4 regions of the Rhizobium leguminosarum genome follow, and region 1 is predicted to be linked to each of the others. Evidence: riboswitches for the same ligand, from Rfam matches in the RefSeq annotation. Region 1 holds a riboswitch; each other region holds the start of a gene.
What was found. A riboswitch is a leader RNA that binds a small molecule or an ion and turns the genes downstream of it on or off. The one in region 1 is predicted to bind cobalamin.
Positions count from the first base shown of each region.

Region 2: it holds a riboswitch for cobalamin, as region 1 does, so the genes downstream of both, bluB (5,6-dimethylbenzimidazole synthase) here and nrdH (glutaredoxin-like protein NrdH) in region 1, are expected to answer to the same signal.
Region 3: it holds a riboswitch for cobalamin, as region 1 does, so the genes downstream of both, fdhA (formaldehyde dehydrogenase, glutathione-independent) here and nrdH (glutaredoxin-like protein NrdH) in region 1, are expected to answer to the same signal.
Region 4: it holds a riboswitch for cobalamin, as region 1 does, so the genes downstream of both, cobU (bifunctional adenosylcobinamide kinase/adenosylcobinamide-phosphate guanylyltransferase) here and nrdH (glutaredoxin-like protein NrdH) in region 1, are expected to answer to the same signal.

Region 1 is NZ_CP016286.1:3,540,174-3,542,372, reverse strand. It holds gene BA011_RS17390 (heavy metal translocating P-type ATPase) at 1-252, shown strand, start outside; cobalamin riboswitch at 490-714, shown strand; gene nrdH (glutaredoxin-like protein NrdH) at 975-1,196, shown strand; gene nrdI (class Ib ribonucleoside-diphosphate reductase assembly flavoprotein NrdI) at 1,206-1,610, shown strand; gene nrdE (class 1b ribonucleoside-diphosphate reductase subunit alpha) at 1,712-2,199, shown strand, end outside.
Region 2 is NZ_CP016286.1:1,743,713-1,745,911, forward strand. It holds gene bluB (5,6-dimethylbenzimidazole synthase) at 76-762, opposite strand; cobalamin riboswitch at 805-993, opposite strand; gene BA011_RS08765 (HAMP domain-containing methyl-accepting chemotaxis protein) at 1,362-2,199, shown strand, end outside.
Region 3 is NZ_CP016291.1:226,526-228,724, reverse strand. It holds gene fdhA (formaldehyde dehydrogenase, glutathione-independent) at 1-1,127, opposite strand, end outside; cobalamin riboswitch at 1,347-1,546, opposite strand; gene BA011_RS38140 (DMT family transporter) at 1,718-2,199, opposite strand, start outside.
Region 4 is NZ_CP016286.1:1,907,609-1,909,807, reverse strand. It holds gene BA011_RS09565 (chloride channel protein) at 1-139, opposite strand, end outside; cobalamin riboswitch at 399-795, shown strand; gene cobU (bifunctional adenosylcobinamide kinase/adenosylcobinamide-phosphate guanylyltransferase) at 1,172-1,681, shown strand; gene cobW (cobalamin biosynthesis protein CobW) at 1,686-2,199, shown strand, end outside.

The DNA.
Region 1 (2,199 bases):
GTGGCGCTGGAGACGGCGGATGCCGCCGTGCTGCACGGACGCGTTGGCGACGTGGCGCGGATGATCGAACTTTCCAAACGCACGATGCGCAACATCCTGCAGAATATCACCATCGCACTCGGGCTGAAGGCGGTGTTTCTGGTGACGACGATCATAGGCATCACCGGGCTCTGGCCGGCGATCCTCGCCGATACCGGCGCCACCGTGCTGGTGACGATCAACGCGCTGCGGCTGCTTCGGATAAAGATATAACATTCCTACTTCCTCCCTCCGGCGTTCGTCACCGGGGGATGTCCTATCGACGATTCGGGCCTGATCTTGAATCGAAACGCGGACCGGCCATAGGGTCGGCTCTCTTCGTCGGGGCTTTCTCCACAGCCTGCTTTCCTTAAGCTTTCGTTATCCATGTTTTTCACAGGAACGTAGCGATTTCAAACCTGTCGTAACGCAATGCACAAACCATCCGTTGACGCGAATTTGGATTGGCGTACTATATCTAGTGTTCGAGGTTCCATCGATTCGTAGGGATCGATGGCTAAGACGGGAATTCGGTGCGTTTCGCCATCATGGCGCGGCAATGCCGGAGCTGCCCCCGCAACTGTAAGCGGCGAGCAACTGTCCGATTTCAGGTCACTGGAGCATGATGCTCCGGGAAGGCTGGGCAGGAGCTTTGACCCGTGAGCCAGGAGACCTGCCTCGAACGAAACGTCCACGGGCGGGGTGTCCGGAAGGTCGCGTTGCATGGCTGCGGGGAATCTCCGCATCGCGTTTCGCAGGCCGAGCCTCCGCATAAGCCACTTCGGGGTGAAGTCATGTCAGTATCTCAGTTCAGGCCGCCACCCGTGCTAGGTAGAGGGCGGAGTATGCCCAGCGGCTAAACAGCCGCATAGCTCACATCACCGGAGACTTTCCACGGATGTCGACAGATTTCCGATCGATGTTCTGTGCCCAATCGCGTCGTCACGAGGAATATCATGACCATTACCGTCTACAGCAAGCCTGCCTGCGTCCAGTGCACTGCCACTTACCGCGCCCTCGACCGCCTGGGCGTGGATTATGACATCGTCGATATCTCTGAGGATGCCGAAGCGCTCGATCGCGTCCGCAGCCTCGGCTACATGCAGGCGCCCGTCGTCATCGCCGGCGAGCAGCATTGGGCGGGCTTCCGTCCCGACATGATCAGCGCGCTTTCCTGAGGAAAAGCGATGGGTCTGATCGTCTATTATTCCAGCCGATCCGAGAACACCCATCGGTTCGTCGCCAAGCTCGGACTGCGCGCGGCGCGCATTCCGCCAAGTGGCGCAGACGCGTTCCATATCCGCGAACCCTTCGTGCTGATCGTGCCGACTTATAGCGGCGACGGCGGCAAGGGTGCCGTTCCCAAGCAGGTGATCCGTTTCCTCAACGATGCGGAAAACCGAGGACACATCCGCGGCGTGATCGCTGCGGGCAACAGCAATTTCGGCGAGACATACGGGCTCGCCGGCGACGTGATCTCAATGAAGTGCCAGGTGCCTTACCTCTACAGGTTTGAGCTGCTGGGCACAGAAGCGGATGTCGCCAACGTCAAACACGGAATGGAACGGTTTTGGACACGGGAACAAATCTGACGCGGGATGCGGGCGCAAAACCGCATCACACTGTTGCTCATCCTGTCGTGGAAAGGCCGCTGAAGGCAGCCGAAACGCTCGACTATCACGCGCTGAATGCGATGCTGAACCTCTATGACGATGAGGGGCGGATCCAGCTCGACAAGGATCGAATGGCCGCCAAGCAATATTTCCTCCAGCATGTGAACCAGAACACGGTGTTCTTTCACAATCTGAGGGAAAAGCTCGATTACCTCGTGACCGAGGGCTATTACGAGCAGGAGGTTCTCGACCAGTATTCCTTCAATTTCGTGCGGGATTTGTTCGACCAGGCCTATGCCAGGAAATTCCGTTTCCCGACCTTCCTTGGCGCCTTCAAATATTACACCAGCTATACGCTGAAGACTTTCGACGGAAAGCGCTATCTCGAGCGCTACGAGGACCGCATCTGCATGGTAGCGCTTGCCCTCGCGCGCGGCGACGAGGCCCTTGCCCGCGACATGGTCGACGAGATCATTTCCGGCCGTTTCCAGCCGGCAACGCCGACCTTCCTCAACGCCGGCAAGAAGCAGCGCGGCGAACTGGTTTCCTGCTTCCTGCTGCGCGTCGA
Region 2 (2,199 bases), 1.8 Mb from region 1:
GGCGATCCCCGACATCGGTTTGCTCACCTTGAGTGTCGTGACTGTGCGATTGAGGCCATGCTCCACCGCACTGCCCTAGGTGTTCAGTCCCCATCCATCATGGAAGACCAGATCCTCCAGCGGCAGCCGCTGCCGCCAGCCTTTGACGGAGAGTTCCGGCTCGTCATAGAGCCGATCGACGAAACCGGCACAGAGCCAGGCGACTACTTCGATATGCTCGGGTATGCCGAGAATGGTTTTCAGATCGCCTTCGCGGAAGATGCTGACCCAACCGATGCCGACCCCTTCCGCCCGCGCCGCCAGCCAGAGATTCTGGATGGCGCAGACGGTCGAGTATGAATCCATCTTCGAATTGTGGGTGCGCCCCAGCACCACGCTGCCGCTGCGCGTGGGATCGCAGGTCACACATATGCCGAGCGGCGCCTCCACGATGCCTTCGAGCTTGAGGGCGCGGTAGGCCTGCCGCCGATCGCCGGCAAACATCAGCGCCGCCTCGTCGTTGGCGCTCGCGAAGGCATCCCGGACGCGCGCCCGCACAGCGGCACTTTTCACCAGAATGAAATTCCACGGCTGCATGAAGCCGACGGAGGGTGCGTGGTGAGCGGCCGTCAGCAGACGCTCTACAACGTCGTCCGGCAAGAGATCGGGCAGGAACTGGCTGCGAACGTCACGCCGCGTCATGATCGCATGATAGACGGCCTCGCGTTCGGCCACGGAAAAACCGGACGCCGCCGAAAGGGCATCCTCATCAAAGGGTCGCATCGTCAAATCCCCAACAACGCAACCGCCCCGCCGTCCGCGCGGATCGGTCTATCTTTGCCAGGCCGGTCTTCTGACTTGGCGTCATCCGTCTGCCGCAGCCTTCCCGGCAAGAAGCCAGTGGCGTGATGAAGCGGCAAGCGTCGGCCTTACAGCGTTGGGCACGTTCCGGCCTTGCACCGGATTCCCGATTCTCCCGCCTTACCGGCGGGCACCTGACGGCGCATCTATTTCAGCAAACCGGCGCGGCGGCAAGCCGCGAACCAGATGGTTGATTCTAGCCGCGCGCGCCAAGCGGTGCCATCTGTCTCTCTTCTTCGGCCGGGGCGTAGGGAACATGGACGCGCGACATACCTCTTCTCTCCAGCGGGGCGAGGCAGATCTCCAGCGGGCGCAATAGCGAAATAACACGTGTGTGCTCCGGCATCCCATTCTACTTTATGATTTATTCACATATCAAATACACACTGCGTTTGCGCGTTTTGGGTTGCTATCCGCACATGGGCATGAGGGCTCGTGATGTGATCGTCAGCGCGGATGCCCGTATTGAGACGCCGGTCGGGAACATGTTCGACTGAGCTGCAATTCTAGGCTGCCGCGGAATGTTCCATTTTTTGAAAACGATGCCTCTGACAGCCAAGCTGGCGGCGATTATCGTGGCCGTCAACCTCTGCGGCATTTCCGCTTTCGCCACCTATACCTGGATGTACGAAACCCGGGCTCTGATCGATGGCGCCAAGGCCAACTGGTCCAAGGATGCGGAGCAGTTTGCCTCGCTGGCCGCCGGCGGGGTCAAGTGGGGCAAGGCGAATGCGGTCCGTGAAGCCTATTCGCTCTACCGCGATGACCCTTCGCTCGATCTCGTGCAGTTTGCCGCATTCAACTCTGAGCCTGCCGCCGTCGACACGTGGACACGCGATGGCATCAACGGTTTGCCCGCACCGGCCGATCTGGTGAAGAGCCTCGGTGCCAAGCCGGAGAAAACGACGATCGACGACAGCGGAATATCCGCCGGCGTGGTCACGATCATCGCGCCGCTCCCGTTGGATAAATCAGGCAAGGCCACCGGCTATATCGTTACCAACTGGTCCGTCGAAAAAATCGCTGCTGAAGTCAGGCAGAAGGTTCTCGTTTCGCTGTTCACCCAGTCGCTGATCACCGCCTTGGCCGTCGTCGCCTTCCTTCTCGCCATGCGCAGCCTTGTTGGCCGGCCCATCAGAATCCTCAGCGAAAGAATCAGCGCGTTGCAGAAAGGCGATCTGGTCTCCCCTGTCACCTACAAGGAAAATGGCGACGAGATCGGTTTTCTGGCACGCGCGTTGGAAGTTTTCCGTCATGAGGCGATATCGAAGGTCGAAAGAGAGCAGGCCGCTGCCGAGCAGAGCGCTTCGCTCGACGCCGAACGGGCACGCAACACATTGTTCACGGAAGAGGCCAGCA
Region 3 (2,199 bases), on a different replicon from region 1:
AAGCTCTCATATCCATTGGCGGCATCGTCGAGCGGGATGACCTTGGCGTTGACGATATCGGCAATTGGCAGCCGGTCGTGGAGGATCGCCTGCATGAGCTGACGATTATATTTGATCACCGGAGTCTGGCCTGTGTGGAAGGACTGCGCCTTGGCCCATCCGAGGCCGAAACGGAGCGAAAGATTGCCGTGTTTGGCGGCGTTGTCGACGGCGCCCGGATCCTCGGTAACGTAGAGGCCGGGAATACCGATCGAACCTGCGGCACGGGTAATCTCCATCATCTGATTGAGCACGATTGCCGGCTGTTCGCCGCCCGAGTGGCCGCGTGCCTCGAAGCCGACCGCATCGATGGCGCTGTCCACTTCGTTGGTGCCGACGACCTGCGCGATCATGTCGCCAAGACGGTCGCTCTTCGACAGGTCGATCGGTTCGAAACCAACCTTTGCCGCATGCGCCAGGCGGTCCTTGTTGAAATCACCGATCATCACGACTGCAGCGCCGAGAATGCGAGCCGAAGCCGCAGCCGCAAGGCCGACCGGGCCGGCGCCGGCGACATAGACGGTCGAGCCGACCCCAACGCCTGCACGCACCGCGCCATGGAAGCCGGTGGGCAGAATGTCGGAGAGCATGGTGAGATCGCGGATCTTCGCCATTGCCTTGTCCCGATCGGGGATTTTCAGCAGGTTGAAATCTGCATAGGGTATGGTGACGTAGCGTGCCTGTCCGCCGATCCAGCCGCCCATGTCGACATAACCGTAAGCACCGCCGGCGCGGGCCGGGTTTACCGTCAGGCAGACACCGGTATCCTGAGACTTGCAGCAGCGGCAACGGCCGCAGGCGACATTGAAAGGCACCGAGACGATATCGCCGATGTCGAGCATCTCGACGTCGATGCCTTTCTCGATGATCTCGCCGGTGATTTCATGACCGAGGACCAGGCCCGGCATCGCCGTCGTGCGGCCGCGGACCATATGCTGATCGGAGCCGCAGATATTGGTCGAGATCACCTTCAGGATGACGCCGTGTTCGATGCGGCGGCCGTCGGGCGCTTCCAGCTTCGGATCGTCGATGTCGCGGACTTCGACCTTGCCCGGCCGGAGATAAACGACGCCTCTATTTTTGCTCATGGATTCCTCCCACTTGTTTGAATGCCTCGATCTGCAACCGATGCAGTCGATGGCAACCTTCCCTCCGGCCTGCCTCCTCCGCAGCCCGGTGTCCACAACACGAGGATACCGCCGCATCGGGCGATATTCGATTTTGCAAAAGGGACAGATTGGATAGAAAAGAGGCGTGAACGCCGGGTTTTTCGCCTGTCGTTCCGCTCGTGATCGCCCGCCGAATCTATCGATTTGCTGTGCCAAGAGCTGGTTCCGGCTCCAGAATCTCCTTTCGATCCATCTCGATATCTTTCCGGATGTCTATCCGGCGATTTCTTTGAGGATTTCAGTTCTTCTACCGCTGCAGGGCAGCGCCGACGTCCGGCCGGCTTCCCATGGTCCATTTCGCCAATTTGCGAGATAGCGCCTTGAACACCACAAACAAACCATGCCTGACGGAAAACAGCGATCAAAAAAACGACATGGGCGCAACTCAAAGACGACAGTCGGTGAAGTCGCAATAGATCGCTGCGCAGGGGAAATAATTGATCCCGCGAATACGGCGGTTTTCCGGATCCTCCGGGAGATTTGATTGCCGTCTGCCTTGAGGACGGAGTTTACGCGCGATGCGGTCGCCGGCTGCGGCTGACGTCGATTGCCGTATGCCAGAACACGGCGCCGAGGATGATCGCGCCGCCGAAAAAGGTGGCGATGGGCGGCTGCTCGGAAAACAGCAGCCAGACCCAGAATGGTGTGAGGACGATCTCCATCGTGCCGATCAGCGCGGCTTCTGCCGGCCGCATCCGTTTCGCGCCGGCAAGGAAGAGCACCAGCGCCAGCGAGAAATTGGTTGCGCCAAAGGCGGCAAGAACGATCCAGTTGTGCAGGTCGAGGGAACCGACCGAACCGAACGGGGCAAAGATGGCAAGCGTCAGAAAAGCGCTGACCACGGTCGGCGGCAGGCTCGGCACGTCGGGACTGATGCGCGGGATGATGATGACGAGCGCGAAGGAGATGGTCATGCCAAGCGCCAGCAAATCGCCCACACCGGTCCCGCCGCCGATCGACGAGGCGACGATGACTGCGACGCCGAGGAGCG
Region 4 (2,199 bases), 1.6 Mb from region 1:
CGAGGCCCGAGATGATGCCGACGACGGCGCCCGCCAGCGACAGGCCGACCTCGCTGCGCCGGGTCAGCGCCCGCAGGCGTCCCGGATCGAAGAAAACACGCAGCGCGCGGAAACGGCGCCGATCCAATTTCATAAGCATGGCTAGACAACTAGGCGGGGAGAGGCCCGGTCAAGGGCGGAGATGGTCGTACAGTCCGCTTGCGATGCAATTGCGGCGAAAAACCGGCGGTTGGAATAAATTTTGATGACGTAAGTCTCTGATAAATGACGATATTTTAGGTGGGGTAAGTCGTGTTTTGGTAGCCACGCCTGTGAACTGGCGATTGGGCGGCCGCCAAGGCCGGTTGACTTCATCCCTGCGCTTGCCTAACCATCCGGATAACGGATGGTCGACTGACCATCCTGACATAACGGATGGTTCCGGATCGGTGTTGCGCCCCTCCGGATGAAAAGGGAATGTGACGGGGCGGACCCAAGCCGGGCGCCTTCATCACAGCCGACCCCGCGACTGTAGAGCGGTCAGGGTCTTCCATCCGGCATCAGGCCTTTCGGCTGACGGCTTGCAATAGTGCAAGCGGGCGGGATGGACGACATGCCGGAAAAGCCACTGGATATGCATGGTGATCAACCGGGGTCGGACGCCTCTCAAGTCTACGAATCGTCCACCTTTTCACTGATGCAGCCGGGAAGGCGAGGATGATCCGCTGGCACGATCAGGGCGACCGGTTTCCGGTCTGCCCCGATCGCGGCCGATAACCGCGAGCCAGGAGACCTGCCATGCGTGCCGGGCGAGAAGCCCACACCTGGGCACTATGCCCGTTGCCAGCACGGAGGTTGTCTTGGCTGAACGATTGAATTCAGCGCGGCCTGGTGCGGCGCACGCCACGCCTCCAAGCAGCGCTGCAGGAGGAGTGTTTTCGGCCGCTTATGTCGAATGCTGGGTACCCCCCTCTGTCCTGCCGGACATCTCCCCCACAAGGAGGGAGATCGGCAAGCAGCACGACCGTCGTCCTACATCAATTGTTTGGAGAAAAGCTCTCGGCGATTCAATCTCCCCCCTTGTGGGGGAGATGTCCGGCAGGACAGAGGGGGGTGTCACACCCTCAGTAACCGAGACAGATGCACTCGGAGCAAGCCACGGCTACGCACCCTCCCTGAGGGGCGTTTGAATATGACCGCCACCTTCATCCTGGGCGGCGCGCGCTCCGGCAAGTCGCGCTTCGCCGAAGCCCTTGTCACCGCGACCGGCCTCGACCGTCACTATGTCGCGACCGGCCGCGCCTGGGACGAGGAGATGCAGGCGCGCATCGCCCAACACCAGGCCGATCGTGGTCCGTCCTGGACGACGCATGAAGAGCCGCTCGACCTCGTCGGCAAGCTTACCGCCATCGACGGCGAGGGGCGCATCGTCCTCATCGATTGCCTGACGCTCTGGGTCACCAATCTGATGATCGAGGAGCGCGATATGGCGACGGAATTTGCCGCCCTTGCCGATTTCCTTCCCGCCGCGAAAGCGCGGCTCGTTTTCGTTTCCAACGAGGTGGGTCTCGGCATCGTGCCGGACAATCGCATGGCGCGGGATTTTCGCGATCATGCCGGCCGGCTGCACCAATCGATCGCGGCGAAGGCCGCTGAAGTCTATTTCATCGCGGCAGGCCTGCCGCTGAAAATGAAGGGTTAAGTCCATGAACCAGCAGAAGATTCCCGCAACCGTCATCACCGGCTTCCTCGGCGCCGGCAAGACGACGATGATCCGCAACCTGCTCACCAATGCCGGTGGCAAGAAGATTGCGTTGATCATCAACGAATTCGGCGATCTCGGCGTCGACGGCGACGTGCTGAAGGGCTGCGGTGCGGAGAATTGCACCGAGGACGACATCATCGAGCTCACCAATGGCTGCATATGCTGCACGGTTGCGGACGATTTCATTCCGACGATGACGAAGCTGCTCGAGCGCGAGCAGAGGCCCGACCATATCGTCATCGAGACTTCTGGCCTTGCCCTGCCGCAGCCGCTGGTCGCCGCCTTCAACTGGCCCGACATTCGCACCCAGGTGACCGTCGACGGCGTCATCACGGTGGTCGATAGTGCTGCCGTTGCCGCCGGTCGTTTCGCCGATGACCATAATGCCGTCGACGCGCGCCGCGCCGAGGATGAGTCGCTCGATCACGAGAGCCCGATCGAGGAGTTGTTCGAGG